Regions from separate parts of the Methylobacterium sp. SD274 genome, predicted to be linked through region 2. Evidence: riboswitches for the same ligand, from Rfam matches in the RefSeq annotation. Region 2 holds a riboswitch; each other region holds the start of a gene.

Region 1 (6,499 bases), on a different contig from region 2:
CGATGCAGGGCTATCTGCGCAACCCGCTCGCCGATCCCGGCATACTCGGCATCTCTTCGGCGGCGGCCCTCGGAGCCGTGATGGTGTTCTACGGCGGGTTCGCGGCGTCGTTTGCCCTGGCCCTCCCGCTCGGCGGGATCGCCGGCGCCGCCGTGGCGGCGCTCGCCCTCAACCTCGTCGCCGCCCGCGGCGGCACGACGCTCGGGCTGATACTGGCCGGGGTCGCCCTGTCGAGCCTCGCCGGCGCCATGACGGCTCTGGCGCTCAACCTGTCGCCCAATCCCTACGCGGCCCTGGAGATCGTGTTCTGGCTGATGGGGTCGCTCGCCGACCGCAGCATGGACCATGTCTGGCTTTGCCTGCCGTTGATGGCCATCGGCTGGGGGCTGATGCTGTCCACGGGTCGTGCGCTGGATGCCCTGACGCTGGGCGAGGATACGGCGACGAGCCTCGGCTTCCATCTGGTCTCCGTGCGCCTGCGCCTCGTGACCGGGGCGGCACTCGCGGTCGGCAGCGGCGTCGCTGTGAGCGGTGCAATCGGCTTCGTCGGCCTCGTGATGCCGCACCTCGTGCGACCGCTGGTTGGCGCACGCCCAGGTGCCAGCCTGTGGCCGAGCGGGCTGGCGGGTGCCGCCATGGTACTGGCCGCGGATCTGGGCGTGCGCCTCCTGGCGACACGGCCCGAACTCAAGCTCGGGGTGGTGACCGCGCTCGTCGGGGCGCCGTTCCTGATCGTGCTTCTCCTACGCGAGCGGGGTCACGGCGCATGACCCTCGCGACCGCATCCCTCGATGTCCGCCTCGGCGGCCGGGCTGTCCTTTCCAACGTGAGCCTGTCCCTGGAACGCGGGGCGCTCGTTGGCCTCGTCGGTCCGAACGGCGCCGGCAAGACCACCCTGCTGCGCGCCCTCGCGGGCTTGGTCACCTCGACGAAGGGCCATGTGGCCCTCGACGGAATGCCGCTTGACGGCATCACCCGCGGCGCACGCGCCAAGCGCATCGCCGTCCTGTTCCAGGGTGGGAATGCCAATTGGCCGATGCAGGTACGGGACCTCGTCGCCCTCGGTCGCCTGCCGCATCGACGCGCGTTCGGCGGGCTCGACGCATCCGACCACGCCGCCATTGCGCGGGCCATGGCCCGGACCGACATGACGCGGTTCGCCGAGCGGACTGAGCCAACCCTATCCTCGGGCGAGCGGATGCGGGTGCTGCTCGCCCGTGCGCTCGCCGTCGAGGCCGAGTGGCTTCTCGCCGACGAGCCCATCACCGCCCTCGACCCGGCCCACCAACTCGACGCCATGATGCTGCTGCGGAGTGTGGCGTCGGCCGGGACCGGCGTCGTCGCCGTCCTGCACGACCTATCGTTGGCCGCACGGTTCTGCGACCGGATCGTGGTCCTGGATGCTGGACGTGTCGTTGTCGACGGGTGCCCCGACGTCGCGTTGACCGACCGGCTGCTTGCAAGCGTATTCGGCGTCGCGGTCCTGCGTGGGGTCGCGCCGGATGGAAGCCCCTACATCCTGCCCTGGAACCGTTCGGGGCCCAAACCGGAGGACATTGATGCAGCCTTCCCCAAACGGTCCTGATGCCACCGTCGCCCTCCTGCGCGAGGCGCTTGCCAATCCGACCACGGCTTGGAGCCTTGGCAGCTTCGGCGCCATCGCCGAGTTTATGCGCGATCCAAACGAACCCATCCTGACGCTGCCGGATGAGCGCCTTGGAATGGCGACCACACGCGGGGCCATCGCCCTAACCCCGAGCTCCGACCTGCGGCCCGTCGCCTACGAGACCGCCGTCTCGTCCGGCTGGAACCACACGCTTGCCCTCTGCCTACCGGAGGCGACCTGCGCGATGAACCGCCGGACCGTTGTGACGGAGCTCGGGCCCGACCGGAACGCTGCCCGGGTCGAGGATCGCGACGGCATCCTGTTCGACCTCGGCCTCGGCCTTCTCGCCGTCGACGCCTGCGTGCGGGCAAGCGATCCGGAGGCCGTCGCGCAGCTTCGGGCCGGCGTCGGCATGCCGCTGTTCGACCACGCCAACCCCATCGGGCCGCGTCTCGTCGCCATGAGCCCGCACCGGGTTTTCCTGGCGCGGATCGGACGCGTCGAGGTCTACGCCCCGATCCCCGGACCCGGAGGGACCAGTCCGGAGGGCCCGCATACGCATGTGCTGCCCAAGCTCCTGCGCAGCGGCCGCACCCATGCGGCCACAACCCCGATCCCCGCGGGCTGGGTTCCCTGTGCCGGCCTTCACCCGGCCCATCCCTATAAGGACATGTTGGGAGGGCGCATCGCCTTCGATGTGGGCCGCTACGAAGCGTTTCAGACGCTGCTCTACCGGTGGGGGGACCCGGAATTAGTGGCGATCAAGCGTGGGGAAGCCGAGACGCCCGGCGGTACCGTATCCAGTCGCCACGCCCAGAGCGCACGCCGCGTCGCCGATGCCCAGGCGCGTTACCTGCGGGGCGAGATCATTGAGAGCTTGGCCAGCGACGACGAAGACGCGGAGGCGACGGCCTGACCGTGCGGTCGTCGGTGTCCGGCGGGAATCGTCCGGGGGCCCCCCAGAGGGTGATCGGCCTGATCGGCTGCCCGGGCGCGGGGAAGACGACCTACGCCCGTCGCTTCAACCCTCTCGACGGCTGGGTCCACCTCACCCTCGACGACTTCCGGCAGACACTCTGGCCGCCGCACCGGCAGGTCTACTGGGAACTCAGGCAGGGCTCACATGACGATGCGGCTCGGGAAGTCCTGCACCAGGTCAAGGAAGCAGCCCTGGATGCCGCCCTGACGAAAGGCTTCAGCGTGGTGATGGCGGACACCCATCTCACCAGACCCGTGTTCGAGCGCGAGCTCGGGATCGTCGCCCGACACGGGCTCACCGTGGAGTGGAAAGTGTTCGACGTGCCGTGGGAGGTCCTGAAAGCCCGCAACGCTGAGCGCGGTCGCGTGGACCCGTCGCATCGCCAGCCCGATGAGGTCCTCCGGTTCACCTACGAGGTTTTCCAATCCCCGGACGCTTGGTGGCGTAGCTTGCCGCCGCAGCAGGTCGAGGTCCTGACCTGACGGACGCAGCGTGCGATCCGTGTTCCCAAGTGTTGCCGGCAGGGCATAACCCCTCGTGCATTGCACTTGGTCCGTTGACGGGCATGGGCGTCGGCATGTTAGCTCGGCCGTGACGGTTCCTCCCCGGAGGATCAAAAGGGAACGCGGTGCGGGGGTAGCCCCAACGCCGCGGCTGCCCCCGCAACTGTAAGCGGCGAGCCCTTCGCCACCGACGTCACTGAGCGGCCTCGCTCGGGAAGACGGTGAAGGGCGATGACCCGCGAGCCAGGAGACCTGCCGTCAGTCGTGGTCACACGCGAGACACGCTGGGCGGGGTGCCCCGGCGGGTGCGGAAGCATGCGCGTTGCGCGTGGTTCGGCCTCGTTCGCGGTGACGTGCCACTGCCGTCGCCCGAGGCCCATCAACGTGTACCGTTCACCGTCCATCCCGCTGATGTCCGTGCTGGCCCTGTCCTGCGCGATCCCCACCGCCGTCGCCGCCCAGGGGGCGCCCTCGGGCGAGACCGCCGTGGTGCTCGACGCGCTGTCGGTCGAGGGTACCCTTTCCGCCATGCCGACCTACCGGGTGCCCGAGCTCTACAGCGGCACCAAGACGGTGACGCCGCGCCGCGACCTGCCGCAGCAGGTCGACGTGGTGCCCCGGGAGGTCCTGGTCGACACCGCCGCGACCCGGGTCGAGCGCGCCCTCGACTACGTGCCCGGGGTCGGCAAGCAGAACGACTTCGGCGCCCAGAACCTCGCCCTGTACTCGGTGCGAGGCTTCGCAACCCAGGATATCTTCCAGAATGGGTTCAACATCGCCCGCGGCTACAACGGCGCCCCCGACACCCAGAACGTCCAGTCCATCGAGATCCTGAAGGGCCCGGCCGGCGCCCTCTATGGCCGCAGCGATCCGGGCGGGACCGTGAATATCCTCACCAAGCAGCCCGTAGCGCGACCCTTCGTCGAGATGGGCACTCTGTTCGGCAGCTTCGGCACCGCCCGCACCACGGTCGATGCCGGCGGTGCGTTGAGCGAGGACGGCAGCGTGCTCTACCGCTTCAACGGCGCGCTCGCCCGCCAGGACAGCTTTCGCGATTACGTCGACGGCGACCGGGTGCTCTTGGCGCCGGTGGTGAGCTGGCAGGTCACGCCCGATACCAAGATCACCTTCGAGGCGCAGTACCTGCGCAACCGCCAGACCTTCGACCGCGGCACCGTCGCGGTGAACAACCGCCTCGGCCTCGTCCCGCGCTCGCGCTTCTTCGGCGAGCCGGGCGACGATTCCGTGTCTGAGAGCGCGCTGCTGCAGGTGCGGTTGGAGCACGCCTTCAACACCGACTGGCATTTGCGGGTCGCCACGCACCTCAACACCGGTAGCCTCACCGGCCTGCAGACCGGCGCGACCGGGATCCTCGACGACGGGCGCACGCTGCTGCGCGAGTTCCGCCGGCACGACTTCACCTGGGGCGTTGCCATCGGCCAGGCCGAACTCGTCGGGCGCTTCGAGACCGGGCCCATCGCCCACACCTTGCTGCTCGGCCTGGAGTACGAGCTCTACAACAGCACCGAGAACCTCCTGCGCTCGACCCCGCGCCTCGACCCCTTCGCCATCGACCTGTTCAACCCCGTCTACGGGCAGGCCAAGCCTCCGTTCACGCGCCGCTACAGCGCCAGCGAGAACGTCGGCAACACAGCGGTCTACCTGCAGGACCAGATCGCCCTCAGCCCGGAATGGAAGCTGCTGCTGGGCAACCGCACCGACTTCTACAACCAGACCTTCCGCGACAAGGTCGCGAACGAGCGGACCGAGCAGGACCGCACCGGGTTCTCGCCGCGTGCCGGGCTCGTCTACCAGCCGCTGTCGTTCCTGGCGCTCTACGGCAACGTCGCCGCCTCGTTCCGCCCCAACACCGGCTTCGACAGCGCCTCCCGGCCCTTCGCTCCGGAGACGGGCTTCGCCTACGAGGTTGGGGCCAAGCTCGACCTGTTCGACGGCCTCAGCGTGACGGCCGCCGCCTTCCACATCGAGAAGGAGAACGTGCTCACCACCGATCCGGCGGACTTCTTCTTCCAGATCGCCGCGGGGGCCGTGCGAAGCCAAGGCTTCGACGTCAGCCTGGTCGGGCAGGTCACGCCCGAGTTCCGGGTGATCGGCGGGTACGCCTTCATCGACGCGGCGGTCACCCGGGACGAGGTGCTGAGGGTCGGATCACCGCTCCTCAACATTCCACGCCATAGCGGCTCGCTGCTAGGCATCTACGAGGTCCAGGCCGGCGACTGGAAGGGCTTTGGGATCGGCGGCGGGTTCCGAGCGGTCGGCTCGCGGCTCGGCGACAGCGGCATCGAGAGCTTCCGCTTGCCGGGTTACATCCTGACGGACGCGCTGGCCTACTACCGCTACGAGAACCTGCGCTTCGGGCTCAACGTCGACAACATTTTTGACGAGACCTACTACGAGCGCTCCTACAACACCTTCTGGGTCGGCGTCGGCGAGCCGCGGCGGGTCACCGTCAGCATGACGGCACGGTTCTGATGGGCGTGCAGCCGGAGAAGCCCGAGGCGTCGGTTCGCGCGCCAACCTTGCCAGGCCGCATCGCCTCCATCGATGCCCTGCGCGGGCTGGTCATGGTGCTCATGCTCCTCGACCACCTGCGCGAGACCTGGTTCCTGCACGTGCCCGTGGCCGACCCGGTCGACGCCCGGACCGCCCTGCCGGCCGTGGCCCTGGCCCGCCTCGTCGTCAGCCTGTGCGCACCCATCTTCGTCGCGGTGACCGGCATGGCTGCGTACCTGTTCGGTACCCGGCACACGCTGGCGGAGACACGGGCCTACCTGCTAAAGCGTGGGCTCGTGCTGATGGCGCTGGAGGTCCTCTATCTGTCGGAACTGTACTGGGGCGTGGCCAGTCCGACGCTCTGGCTGCAGGTGATCTGGTGCATCGGCGTCTGCATGATCGTCCTGGCGGTGCTGGTCGGCCTTCCACGCCCTGTCCTCCTCGCGGTCGGACTGCTGATCGTTTGCGGCCACAACCTCCTCGACCCGATCCACCTCCAACCTGAACAACCGTTTTTTGCGGTCTGGGCGATGCTGCACCAGCGCGACGTCATCGCGCTGCCCTTGGGGCTGGTCGCAAAGACGACCTACCCGGTGCTCCCGTGGATAGGTGTGATCGTGCTCGGCTACGCAATCGGTCCGTGGTTCCTGCCCGAAGTCGCCCCGCGCGCCCGCGAGCGCCAGTTCCTGGCCCTCGGCTGCGGGATGCTCGTCGCCTTCTTGGTCCTGCGTCTGGCGAACGGCTACGGCGACAAGCCCTGGTTCGTCGTCGAGGGCGACGCGCTTCGAACCACGATTAGCTTCGTCTCGCTGACGAAGTATCCCCCCTCGCTGCTGTTCCTGCTACTGACGCTCGGGATTGGGGCGCTGCTCCTCATCGCGCTTGAACGAATGCGCG
Region 2 (6,499 bases):
GTAGGTTGTATCGAACAGATTGTAGACGCGAAGGCTCAGGCGCGAGGCCGGGGTGACCTGATGGTCGAGGCCGAGATGGGCCAGGGTGTAGTCGGGCCGCGGCGCGGTGTTGGAGAAGTCGCTGAAGACCCGGCCGACATTCTGCAGCCCGATCCGCGCCTCCCAGTCGCGGGCGAAGGCCCAATTGAGCCAGACATTGGCGACGCGCTCGGGCACGTCTTTGGGCTGGTTGCCCGCATAGGACGCCGCCCCTTCCCGGAACTCGTCGTATTGCGCGTGGAGCAGGGCGAGGTTGGCGTCGATGCGCCAGCCGTCGGGCAGGCGCAGGGCGAGCGCCCCCTCCACCCCGTGCGAGGATTGCCGGCCGACCTGGGTCGAGACATTGGGCTGGCCCGGCACCGCCGAGATCAGGTTGTCCTTGACGATGCGGTAGCCCGCCACCGTCCATTCGAGGGCGCCGTTCAGCGCGAGGCCCTTGGCCCCGACCTCGACCTGTTCGCCGGTGGAGAGGTCGAAATTGGCGTTCGTTTGCGACAGGCTGATGAGGCTCCCCACCGGATCGGTGGCGGTGGCGTATTGCACGTAGAGGGCCGAATCCGGCGTCGGGTTGTAGACGAGGCCGAACCGGTAGCTCAGGGCCTCGAACGAGCGCGCGAAGGTGTCGCCGGTGGCGAGGTTGCGCCGGTGCAGGGTCGGCGCGTCGAAACGCATTCCGGTGAGGAAGGAGAGTTGGTCGCTGAGGATCAGCCGGTTCTCGGCGAAGACCGAGGCCTGGTTGGTGCTGGTGGCATAGGCCGGGCTGGCGCGGCCATTGGCCGGGAACAGGCCCGGATCGTAGGTGAACGGATCGACGCTGGTGACGAGGCCGCCGCCCGCGCTGGAGAAGTTGTTGGTGTGGCGGAAATCCACGTGGTTGACGTCGAACCCAATGGCGAACTCGTTGCGGAAGCCGAACAGGTTGCCCTTGAAGGCCGCGTCGAAGCGGTTCCCGACCTGCTCCTGGTTGTGGTAGATTTCGAGGTAGTCGGACCTGTCGATCCGTCCCGTACCGCTATTGAACCGGTACTGCTCGACATCGAGCCAGTGGCGACGGCTCTGCAGCCGGTAGGCGGTGTTGCGGATGGTGATGTCGGCGCTCGGCGTCCACTCGGTCTTGAGTTGGGTCCAGTTATCGGCCCAGACGATCTTCGCGCCGTCGACATTGTAGTTGTTGTTGCGCAGGGACTGGACGATCCGGCCATTGACCAGCGGCGTGCCCCAGTAGCGCGCGGGCTCCTGGTAGCCGAGATCGTGGCTGAGGGTGACGGCGAGATCGGGGTTGAGCTGGAACAGCAGCGCGCCCGAGACCGCGAGGTTGCGGAAATCCCCATTCGGGCTGGTCCAGCCGCCGTCGCGGTTGCCGCTGACATTGAGGCGGTAGGCCACCGCATCGCCGATTGGACCGCCGAGATCGACGGCGAGGCGCGCGAGCCCGTCCGACCCGGTGGCGGCACGGGCGGCATGGATCGGCGTGAAGCTCGGCTTCTTCGAGACCACGTTGACCACGCCGCCGATGGCGCCGTCGCCATAGAGCACGGAGGCCGGGCCGCGTAGCACCTCGATCCGCTCCACGTTCCAGGTATCGAACGGGAAGGTCACCGTGCCGGCGCCCACGAACAGCCGCGTGCCGTCATAGAGCTGCTGGATCGAGTTCGGGCCGGCGAAGCCCCGGCTGGAGAAGGCGCCGTTGCCGTTGCCGGGCGACGCGATGGTGGTGATGCCGGTGGCGTTCTGCGTCACCGCCTCGACCACCGTGTTCTGGCCCCGGATGCGCGCGGTCTCGCCGCTGATGACATCGATGCTGGCGGGCGTCTCCAGCGGCGTCAGGCCGAGGCGACTGGCGCTGCGGGAGGGGGTCGAGAGGTTGAGCCCGACCGGGTTGGCGCGAGTCAGGCTGACCCCGCTCCCCTCCACGGTGAGCTGGTCGAGGGTGACGGCATTCTGGCCGATGGAATCCTGGCCCCGGACCTCGCCCGCGAGCAGGGTCGAGCCGAGGAGTGACGCGATGAAAGCGGTGGCGCGGGCCGGCGAGATCCGCCCGGGGGCGCGGTGGGTGACCTGTGTGGGCATGTTCGTTTGGGCAAACCGGAGTGATCGCTGGCCGAATGCCGCGCCCCTTCTGCTAGATCGTATGTTATAACGTTACAATACGTCGAACCGGGCAAAATGCCTGCGCGGAGGACCAAACGGTCTCGCCGAGGGCAAGCTGTGGAGCGATTCTGTAACGGAAGGAACAGGGACGATCGGGCATCGCGGGCGAACGGCAGGCGCGGCTCAGCGCAGTGGCACGTCACCGCGAACGAAGCCGATCCCCACGCGAGCGCAGGTCCCGACACCCCACCAGGACACCCCGCCCGATGCGTTTCGCGTGTGACCACGACTGACGGCAGGTCTCCTGGCTCGCGGGTCGACGCCCTCTCATCGTCTTCCCAGAAGCCGGAGCCTCCAGTGACGTGTTGATGATGGGCTCGCCGCTTACAGTTGCGGGGGCAGCCGCGGCATCGGGCTCAAGACCCTCACCGCGTTCCCTTTTGATCCCCCGAAGGGGAACCGTCATCGTCAGGCTAGTCGAGGGCGAGAGACCGCGTCAACGACGTGACGGCAACAGCCCAAAAGAAAAGCCCCGGACCGTTCGATCCGGGGCCGATCTCATCGGATGCGTATCGCCTACCAGCGGTAGGTGACGGAGCCGGTGATACGGCGGCCGTCGCCGTAATTGCAGCCGACATATCCGAGTTGGGCGCAGGTGCCGACATAGACCCGGTCGGCGAGGTTGTTGGCGGCCACCTGGAAGCGCCAGTTGTCGTAGGTATAGCGGATCGACGCATCCATCAGGAAGTAATCCGGCACGCGGATGGTGTTGGCGGCATCGCCGAACGTGTCGCCGATGTAACGAACGCCGAAGCCGAAGCCGAGACCACGGAACACGCCAGTCTGGACGGTATAGTCGGCCCAGTTCGAGATCACGATGTTCGGAACTTGAATGGGACGATTACCGACTGTGCTCGCGAACCGCGCGTCCGGGGGCGTATCCTTGGTCACCCGCGCGTTGAGGGCGGTGAGCGAGCTCAGTAGGCGGAACCCTTCGGCCAGTTCCACGGTGGCCTCGACCTCGACGCCGTTCACCGCGATCTCGCCGGTCTGGTAATAGGCCTGCTGCAGCGGATCGGTCGGATCGAAGGTCAGCGCATTGGTTTTCTTCGTGTCGAAATACGACAGGAGGAACGTGCTGTTCGATCCGGGCGGCTGGAACTTGATACCGCCCTCGACCGTCTCCCCGATCTCGGGCTTGGCGGGGCCGATCGAGTAGGTGGCCGGGGCAATGGGGACAATCGGGCTCGGCGTGCTCGACTGGATGTAGAACGGCAGCACGTTGAACGAGCGCGCGGCCGCGACGTAGGGCGTCAGGCCGTTGTCGAAGAGATACGACAGCCCGACGCGGCCGCTATACGATTCCGCATTCTGGGTGACCCCGAAATTGGTCGGGATGGCGTTTGCGACGCCGATACTGTTCAGCGTCGTACGCACGGCATCGAGGGCGGGGTTCTGCACATCCGTCCGCGTCTTCACCCAATCGTAGCGGGCGTTGGCGCTGAACAGGAAACCGTTGCCGAACTTCACCTGATCCTGGGCGTAGATGCCGGTCTGCTCCTGCGACAGCCGGCTCAACAGCGTCCTCTGCAGGGGGGCGACGGCCGAGCCATAGGTCGGGTTGAGGACGTCGATCGGCCCGACCAGCGCTGGCGCCGGGGCGCCGAGCAGGAAGTTGGGATCGAAGAAGGCCTGGGTCGGGCCGCCCCTCTGGTCGCTCTTGTTCTGGATGTTGCTGTAATCGATGCCGAGCAGGGCGGTGTTCTTGAACCAGTCGAACACGTGCTCGTGCTGGATCTGGGTATCGACGGTGAAGACGCCGTAATCCTCCAGCCAGGTCTGGGCCGAACGGTTGATGAGCGAGGGTGAAGCCGTATTGTTCAGCCCGGTCGGGTAGATGCTGTTGTAGTTGGTGCTGGCATGGGCGTAGCGCAGATTCTGGCGCACGGTCCATTCGTTGTCGAAGCGGTGCGAGAACTCGTAGCCGGCCATGGCGCGCTCGGACTTGAACCGGCTGAAATCGGGCTCGCCGAGGAAGCGGTCGCGCAGGTTGGCCTTCAGCGGGTTCGACCCGTTGGTGTAGTATTGCGGGATCAAGCGGTACTTATCGCCCGAGACATCCTTCTGGTAATTGCCCAGAAGCGTCAGGCTGGTATCGGCCGACGGCCGGAAGGTGACGGCCGGGGCGATGTAGACCCGGTCGAGATCGACGTAATCGGCCTGGGTGCCACCGTTCCGCAGGAAGCCGGTGATCCGGTAGAGGATGGTCTTTTCGGGATTGGCCGGGCCGCTCAGGTCGAAGCCGAACTGCTTGCGGTTGTAGGTGCCGTAAGAGCCGTAGATCTCGCGCAAAGGCACGTCGAGGGGCTTCTTGCTGACGAAGTTCACGAGCCCGCCCGGATCGTTCAGGCCGTAGAGACCCGAGGTCGGCCCGCGCAGGACGTCGATGCGCTCGATCCCGTAGGGCTCCTGCGGGAAGCCGGAGAAGCTGGTGACGGGCAGGCGCAGGCCGTCGCGGTAGACGCCACGGATGGTCTGGTCGAAGCCGCGGATGATGAGCTGGTCGAAGCGGCCATCTTCGCCCTGAGGCGAGGAAACGACGCCGGCCGTGTAGGCGAGCGCATCGGCGAGGTTCTGCGCGCCGCGATCCTCGAGCTGCTTCTGCGTCACCACCGAGATCGATTGCGGAATCTCCCGCAGGTTGGCGTTGGTCTTGGTGCCGGACGAGCTGCGCGTCACGACGTAGGAATTCGCCGCGACGATGCTGTCATTGGTGCTGCCGCTGCCGACACCCGCGCCGGAGCCCTGCACCGACAAGGTATCGAGCTGCACCGCCGCCGTGCCGCCCGAAGCGGCTTGGGCGAAGGCTTCCCCGCTCCACAGGGCGGGAACCATGGCGAGCAGCGCCACGGTCGAGACGCCGGCGAGGCAGCGCATGCCACTCACGGCTTTGTGAGAGAACGTGCCAGAAGAGAGCAACATGCCATCAGACATAGGGAAGACCTTGATCGTCGGAAATACGGCGCAGACCTGATTGGTAAAGAACGAGATTTCCTTGTCGATGCATCGCGTAGAACGATTCAAAAACAAGATCGGGTCTCGACAAGACGAATCCACACAGCGTCTTTGTCAGCAAGTCAAAGTTGAGATTTAATGACAAAAGTTGCGGCGGCGTTGCCTAAGAAACACAACCCTTCTTTGGAACAATTCAATTCAAGCGCCGTAAAAAACTTGTCGAAAGACGATCAACGGCGGGCCAGCAGCCACATCAGGAACGGCCCGCCGACGAGGGTCGCCACCAATCCGGCGGGGAGCTGGTAGGGGAAGAACGCCATCCGTCCGACGAAATCCGCCGCGACCATGATCAGCGCCCCTGCGATGGCCGCACCGGCGAGTTGCGGCGCGGCCCGGGTCAGGCCCGCCAAGCGCGCCACCTGCGGCCCGACGAGGCCGACGAAGCTCAACGGCCCCGCCACCAGGGTCGCCGCGGTGGTGAGGATCGCCGCCAAGGCCAGGATGACGAGACGGCTGCGGCGCAGGCCGAGCCCCAGCGAGCGGCCCGTCGGAGCGCCGAGGGGAAGCAGCTCGAGCCAGCGGGTCAGGGCGGGAAGGCAGGCGGCCCCGAGGACGAGGATGGCGATGGCAGCGACGGCATCCTCCGGCGCCACCCGCGCCGTGGACCCCGCCGTCCACCCCAGCAGCATCACCACGGAGGGATCGCCGCTGATCATCAGGATGGTGAGGAGGGCGCCGAACCCGGTGGTGAGGCCGATGCCGGCCAGCAGCATCTGCTCGGGCACGGTGTCGGCACGGCGGGCGAGGCTCGCGATGGCCAGGAGGGTCGCGAGGGCCCCGAGGCTGCCGGCGCCGAGCAGCGCCATCCGGTCCGGCGTTCCGAGGACGATCGTGACGACGACGAGGCCGAGGGCGGCCCCGGAACTGATCCCGAGCACTTCGGGGCTCGCCAGGGGATTGCCGGTGAGCCGCTGCAGCAGGGTGCCGGCGATGGCCAGCATCGCGCCGGCGGCGAGCGAGGCGGCGATACGGGGCAGGCGCCAGGGGAGTAGTTCTTCGAGCCCGGCCCCGAGGCTCCAGTGCCAGCCGGCCGGGTCGCGGCCGAGGGTCAGCGCGACGAAGACGAGGAGGGCCAGCGACACCGCACCGGCCAGGATCAGGCGCCAGGGCCGCGTGAGCCGGGCCGAGGCGCCGCCCTCCGGGCGATGCAGCGCGCCGACGCCGCGCAGGCGCGGCAGCAGCCAGAGCAGCATCGGCACGCCGACGAGGGAGGCCAGCGCCCCAGTCGGCACCTGTGCGATGGGGGCGAGCGCCAGGACCACGGAATCGGTGAGCCAGATCAGGGCCGCCCCGA
Region 3 (6,499 bases), on a different contig from region 2:
TATGTTGGGGAACTGCTAGCGCGCCAAGGCGAACAGTTGGTCGCAATCGACATGCGCCTCGACATGTCGCGCGAGGGCATCGAGGACGCGTTCGACCTCGCCCTCGTAGGAATGACCGTCGGAGGCCGCTCCCAGGCGCGCGAGCCAGGCGGCCCGCTGCCGGTCGTCGGCGAAGAGGCCGTGAACGTAGGTGCCGCAGACCCGCCCGTCGCCAGAGACCGCACCGTCCACCCGTCCGTCGGCGAAGCGTAGCAGCGGTGTCACCGTGTCCGCACCGGCCGTGTCGCCCACATGCATCTCGTAGCCGCTGAACGGCAGGTCGTCGGCAAGGCTCCGCCCGCTCACCGCCTCGAGGCGCTTCAACGGGGTCATCACCGTATCGACCTCCAGCAGGCCGAGCCCGGCGACGCTGCGCGGCTCGCCCTCGATCCCGTGCGGATCGCTCAAGGTGCGGCCGAGCATCTGGTAGCCGCCGCAGAGCCCGAGCACGTGGCCGCCCCGGCGCAGATGCGCGCGGATGTCGATGTCCCATCCCTCGCGACGGAGGGCGTCGAGATCGTCGATCGTGGTCTTTGAGCCCGGCAGCAGGACGAGGGCGACGTCGCCCGGAATCGCCTCGCCGGGCCGGACCAGCACGACCTCCACCTCCGGCTCCGCCCGTAGCGGATCGAGGTCGTCGAAATTGGCGATGCGCGGCAGGACCGGCACGGCGACGCGGATGCGCGTCCGGCCGGATGAGGCGGAACCGGCGAGGCCGAGCGCATCCTCGGCGGGCAGGCGCGCGGCCTCGGGGAAATGCGGCACGAGGCCGAGGGCGGGCCAGCCGGTCGCCGTGGCGACGATCTCCATGCCGTCGGCGAACAGGCTCGGGTCGCCGCGAAACCGGTTGACGAGGAAGCCCACGATCATCGCCGCATCCTCGGGCGCGATCACCGCCTTGGTGCCGACGAGACTGGCGATGACGCCACCCCGGTCGATGTCGCCGAGCAGGATCACGGGCGTGTCGGTGGCCCGCGCAAAGCCCATATTGGCGATGTCGCCCCGCCGCAGGTTGACCTCGGAGGCCGAGCCGGCCCCCTCGACGATGACGAGGTCGGCCTGGCCCTTCAGATGATCGAAACTTTCGAGCACGGAGGCCAGGAGACGCGGCTTCCAGGCCTGGTAATCTCGCGCCTTCGCGGTGCCGACCATCCGGCCCTGCACCACCACCTGCGAGCCGGTCTCGCTCTGGGGCTTCAGCAGGACCGGGTTCATGTGGATGGAAGGCGCCACCCCGCAGGCCCGCGCCTGCAGCGCCTGGGCCCGGCCGATCTCGCCGCCATCGGCGGTAACGGCCGCGTTGTTGGACATGTTCTGCGGCTTGAACGGTCGCACGGCGAGGCCGCGCCGCGTGAAGGCGCGGCACAGGCCGGCCACGATCAGCGACTTACCGACATCCGAGCCGGTGCCCTGGATCATGAAGGCGCGGGCAGTCATGCGATCGGGTCTCGTCCGGTGTGCCGAGGGGCGTTGGCGTGCCCTAGCACGGCCGCGTCAGGGCCGCGACGGCGCGCCGGCGACGCAGACGGGATCGGGCGGCCGCGCGGCCCGGCGGAAATCGAGGATGGCGGAGGCGTAGGTCTCGACGACCTCCGAGAACGGCACCCGCTCGGCCGTGAACAGCACGGCGCGATGACTGAACAGGCGGTCCGGAATCGCGAGCGGCGCGCAGGCGGGATGGGGCGGGGCCGCCTGGTCCCAACCGGGCGGCAGAGGCTGCCAGAGACGGTCCGCCCCAATGGTCTGGCGGGTGGTGCCCAGCGCCTGGACCGCCTTGCCAAAGGGCGTGTCGGTCGTCTCCAGCAGGCGGTTCATCTCCGGGTTCAGCCGCTCCGGCACATACCAATTGTCCGCTTCCGACAGGACGTGATCGCCGCAGGCGAGCCGGACACGGCGATACTTCAAAGGTGTATCCGGCACGGCCTGGAGCCGTCGGCGCGTCTCTTCCGAGGCGGGCTTGTCCACATCGCGCAGGAGGGTCGCCGTGAGCCGCGGGTCCGTCGCCATGCCGTGCTCGGAGCACCAGCCTTCGAGGGTCGCGGTGGCGCTGCGGCTCGCCAGGAGCCGCGCGTTCAGCCCCTCCATCACCGCCAGCGCCTCGACGCGGGCGAGATAGGTGTCCGGCCAGGATGTGATGGACTCCGCGGAGGCCGCCGCCGACATGGTGGCGAGAAGACCGAGCGAGAGGAAGGCCGTCCGCATCAGAATTCGATCCCCTCCTGCGCCTTCACGCCGGCCGAGAAATGGTGCTTCACGCTGCCCATCTCGGTGACGAGGTCGGCGGCCTGGATGAGGGCCGGCTTGGCGTTGCGGCCGGTGACGATGACGTGGAGGTCGGGCCGGCGCGCCCGGAAAGCCGCCACCACGGCGTCGATGGTCAGGTAATCGTAGCGCAGGGCGATGTTGAGTTCGTCGAGGAGGACGAGACGGATGGTCGGGTCGGCCATCAGTTCCTCGGCTTTGGCCCAGGCATGCTCGGCGGCGGCGATGTCGCGGGCCTTGTCTTGCGTCTCCCAGGTGAAGCCCTCGCCGAGCGTATGCCATTCGATCCGGTCGCCGAAGGCCTTCAGCGCGTGCTTCTCGCCCGTATCCCAGGCTCCCTTGATGAACTGGACCACGCCGACCCGCCAGCCATGGCCGAGCGCCCGCAGGACGAGGCCGAGCCCGGCCGTGGTCTTGCCCTTGCCGGGACCGGTATTGACGATGAGCAGGCCCTTCTCGATCGTCTTGCCCGCGACTTCGGCGTCCTGGACGGCCTTGCGCTTCTCCATCTTCTCGCGGTGACGGTCGGCCTCCGCGTCATTTATCTCCAGATCGTTCATGCGCTCGCTCCGGGTTGGGGTTTCACGATCATCGGCAGTCCCGCCACCATGAACACCACATGGTCGGCCCGCGCGGCGAGGCGCTGGTGCAGTCGCCCGGCCGCGTCGCGGAAGCGGCGGGCGAGCGCGTTGTCCGGCACGATGCCGAGACCGACCTCGTTGCCGACGAGCACCACCGGCCCCGGCGCGCGGCCGCAGGCCTCGATCAGGGCAGCGCTCGCCGCCTCGATATCGGCCTCGGACAGGATCAGGTTGGTCAGCCACAGGGTCAGGCAATCGACGAGCACCGGCCCTGTCGCCGCAGCGACGGCCTCGGCCAGGTCGATCGGCACGTCCCGGGTGATCCAATCCGCCGAGCGGCGCGACCGGTGAAGGGCGACGCGCTCCCGCATCTCGTCGTCCCAGGCCTGCGCGGTGGCGAGGTAGAGCCAAGGCGCCGGGTGGGCTTCGACGAGGCGTTCCCCATGCAGGCTCTTGCCCGAGCGCGCGCCGCCGAGAACCAGTGTCATTCTTGGAGAAGGCTGCCGCATGGCTCCCTTTAGCGCGAAACCGCCCTGCCCCGTCAAAGCCGGTAAAACGCTTTGGCGGCGCGTTGTCAGCGGTCGCGCGAGCGCGTAGAAGCGAAGTTCGGACGGTGCCCCGGCGACGGGGTGAAAAGGGAATGCGGTGAGGGCTCGCGCCTGAAACCGCAGCTGCCCCCGCAACTGTGAGCGGAGACGGGCCTGCCATCGGCCACCGGAGCGATCCGGGAAGGCGGCAGGACCGGATGACCCGCGAGCCAGGAGACCTGCCTTCCGAAGGGGACCAAATCGTCCTCCCGCTCTATCCTCGAACGCCGCCGGCGGGGCGGCCGGAGACCTGACACGATGACCACGAACACCCTCGCCCTCACCGGCACCCGCAGCAACGAGCGTCTCGGCGCAGTGCTCATGGCCGCTTTCCTCGGCCTCGGGCTCGTCTTCATGGCCGGCTTCGCCCCGGCGATGGCGCTGCACAACGCGGCCCACGATTTCCGGCACGCCCAGAATTTCCCCTGCCACTGACCGCCTCGCGCTCAGCCAGGACCTGATTTCATGATGATCCGACTCGTGTCGGCGGCCCTGGTCGCCGGCTTCCTGGCGGCTGTCGTCGCCACGGGCTTGCAGCTCGCCCTCACCTCGCCGCTGATCATCGCGGCCGAGCGTTACGAGAGCGGCGAAGCCACGGCGCCAGCCGCGCTATGGATGCCGCGCGGCGCCTCCCCGGCCTCCCTCCTCGTGCCCGTCCATTCGGGCCACGACCATGGTGGCAAGACGGACGGTGTCGAAGGCGGCGAGGTCGCTCCGGCCTGGCAGCCCGGCCCCGGCCTGCCCCGGATGGTCTTCACCGCCCTCGCGACCCTGGTCGGCGGCGTCGGCTACGCCCTGTTACTGGGCGCGGCTCTCATTGCCTGTGGGCGCGAGCCGAGCCCGGAAACCGGCCTGCGATTCGCGATCGCGGGGTTCCTCGCCGTGGCCCTCGCCCCTTCCCTCGGCCTCCCGCCGGAACTACCCGGCATGGAGGCGGCTCCGCTCGCCGAACGCCAGTTCTGGTGGATCATGACCGCGGCCGCCACCGCCATGGGGCTCTACCTCATCGCGATCCGCCGCTCCTCCATCGCCATCGCTGGAGGGATCGTGCTCCTCGTCGCGCCGCATCTGGCCGGAGCGCCGGAGACGAGCCACACCGCCTCCGCCCTGCCCCCGGGCTACGCGGCCCAATTCGCCGCTCGGTCGCTCGGCATCGCCTTCGTGTTCTGGGCGGTGATCGGCCTCGCCTTCGGCTGGGCCTGGAACAGCGTCGGGCGCAAGAGCCCGGCGACGTCACATGCCTGACGAGGACATCCAGGCCGGCAGCCCGGTCGTACTCTATGTCTGCGCCACCTGCCGCACGGCCGGCGACACATCCGAGCCCCGCGCCGGGGCCCGCCTCGTCTCGGCGCTGCGCGATGCGGTGAAGGAAGCCGCCATCGAGGGCATCGCGGTCGAGAGCGTCGAGTGCCTGTCGGTCTGCAAGCGCCCCTGCACGGTCGCCGTGGCTTCCGAAGGCCGCTGGACCTACGTTTACGGCGATCTCGACCCGGTCGAATCCGCCAGAACCATCCTCGCGGGCATCGGCCTGTACGCGGAGACGCCCGACGGCATCGTGCCCTGGAAGGCGCGGCCGGAGGCGTTCCGCAAAGGCGTCGTCGCCCGCATTCCCCCGTTTCCTCCGCCCCGCGCGGACAGAATTCCGGACGCCGCCGAATGAGCATCGTCGAGAAGATCCCCTGCACCATCGTCACCGGCTTCCTCGGAGCCGGGAAGACGACCCTCGTCCGTCACCTCGTGGAGAATGCCGGCGGTCGTCGGCTCGCCATCATCGTCAACGAGTTCGGCGATATCGGCTTCGACGGATCGTTCCTGGCCGCCTGCGGCATCGAGGGTTGCCAGGATGAGGACATCGTGGAACTCGCCAATGGCTGCATCTGCTGCACCGTGGCGGACGATTTCGTGCCGGCCCTGAACAAGCTCCTCGACCGCGCTGACCCGCCGGAGCACATCCTCATCGAGACGTCCGGCCTCGCTCTGCCGAAGCCCCTGGTCCAGGCTTTCCACTGGCCGGCCATCCGCTCGCGGGTGACCGTGGACGGGGTGATCGCGGTCATCGACGGCCCCGCCGTCGCTGCCGGCTTCTTCGCCGACGATCCGGCGGCCCTCGCCGCCCAGCGCGCCGACGATGCCAGCGTCGATCACGACAACCCGCTGGAAGAGGTGTTCGAGGACCAGCTCCTCTGCGCCGACCTCGTGGTGATGAACAAGGCCGACCTCCTCGACGAAGCCGGCAAGGCCAAGGTCCGCGCCGAGGTGGAGCGCCAGCTGCCGCGCGCGGTGAAGATGGTCGAGGCCGAGCATGGCCGCCTCGATCCGCGCGTGATCCTCGGTCTCGGCGCCGCCGCCGAGGACGATCTCGACGCCCGCCCCTCCCATCACGGCGAGGGCGAGGACCACGATCACGACGATTTCGACTCCGTGGCCATTGCGGTGCCTGCCACGGCGAGCGCCGAGGATCTGGCCTCCCGCGTCGCCCGCGCCGCCGAGACCAGCGGCGTCCTGCGGATCAAGGGCTTCGCCGAGGTCACCGGCAAGCCGATGCGCCTCGTGGTCCAGGGCGTCGGTGCCCGTATCGCCCATCATTACGACCGCCCCTGGCGGGCGAGCGAGAACCGCGACGGCCGGCTCGTGGTCATCGGGCTGAAGGGTTTCGACCAGGGGGCGGTGGCAGCCGCCCTGGCGGGGTGAGCGCGTTGACCGCCCGACGGATCCTGGCTCACGGGTGCCGCGGCCTCGTGGCCGCGTCCGGCCTGGCGGCTCTCGCGGCGATAGCTGGCTGCTCGGATTCACGCCCACCCAAACCGGAGTTTCAGGCCTCGGACAGCCGGGCGACGGCACGCCTCGCTCCGGTGGCCCGCCCGCTCGCCCAGACGAGCGATGCGAAGCTCGCCTATACCCACGACCTGACCATCGGATTACCGCCCCAGCGGGTGAACGCGCATTTCGAGGCGGCGCGCGACCGCTGCCTGAACGAGGCGGCCCTGAAATGTGTCCTCGTCGCTGCGTCCATCGACGATGGCCGCAGGC

Evidence for each region. Region 2 has a riboswitch for cobalamin ahead of IPV08_RS04000 (TonB-dependent receptor). Riboswitches for the same ligand answer to the same signal wherever they lie in the genome.
Region 1: it holds a riboswitch for cobalamin, as region 2 does, so the genes downstream of both, IPV08_RS22895 (TonB-dependent siderophore receptor) here and IPV08_RS04000 (TonB-dependent receptor) in region 2, are expected to answer to the same signal.
Region 3: it holds a riboswitch for cobalamin, as region 2 does, so the genes downstream of both, IPV08_RS01015 (CbtB-domain containing protein) here and IPV08_RS04000 (TonB-dependent receptor) in region 2, are expected to answer to the same signal.

The regions. Positions count from the first base shown of each region.
Region 1 covers NZ_JADIJP010000044.1:11,526-18,024, reverse strand. Annotated here, with positions in the region: gene IPV08_RS22915 (iron ABC transporter permease) at 1-770, shown strand, start outside; gene IPV08_RS22910 (ABC transporter ATP-binding protein) at 767-1,585, shown strand; gene IPV08_RS22905 (hypothetical protein) at 1,560-2,522, shown strand; gene IPV08_RS22900 (AAA family ATPase) at 2,573-3,067, shown strand; cobalamin riboswitch at 3,164-3,363, shown strand; gene IPV08_RS22895 (TonB-dependent siderophore receptor) at 3,473-5,581, shown strand; gene IPV08_RS22890 (heparan-alpha-glucosaminide N-acetyltransferase domain-containing protein) at 5,581-6,499, shown strand, end outside.
Region 2 covers NZ_JADIJP010000003.1:112,506-119,004, reverse strand. Annotated here, with positions in the region: gene IPV08_RS04000 (TonB-dependent receptor) at 1-2,109, opposite strand, end outside; cobalamin riboswitch at 2,407-2,609, opposite strand; gene IPV08_RS03995 (TonB-dependent siderophore receptor) at 2,707-5,112, opposite strand; gene fhuB (Fe(3+)-hydroxamate ABC transporter permease FhuB) at 5,376-6,499, opposite strand, start outside.
Region 3 covers NZ_JADIJP010000001.1:213,664-220,162, reverse strand. Annotated here, with positions in the region: gene IPV08_RS01035 (cobyric acid synthase) at 16-1,476, opposite strand; gene IPV08_RS01030 (hypothetical protein) at 1,534-2,241, opposite strand; gene cobO (cob(I)yrinic acid a,c-diamide adenosyltransferase) at 2,241-2,861, opposite strand; gene cobU (bifunctional adenosylcobinamide kinase/adenosylcobinamide-phosphate guanylyltransferase) at 2,858-3,370, opposite strand; cobalamin riboswitch at 3,477-3,671, shown strand; gene IPV08_RS01015 (CbtB-domain containing protein) at 3,728-3,904, shown strand; gene IPV08_RS01010 (CbtA family protein) at 3,935-4,714, shown strand; gene IPV08_RS01005 (DUF1636 domain-containing protein) at 4,707-5,129, shown strand; gene cobW (cobalamin biosynthesis protein CobW) at 5,126-6,160, shown strand; gene IPV08_RS00995 (DUF4349 domain-containing protein) at 6,166-6,499, shown strand, end outside.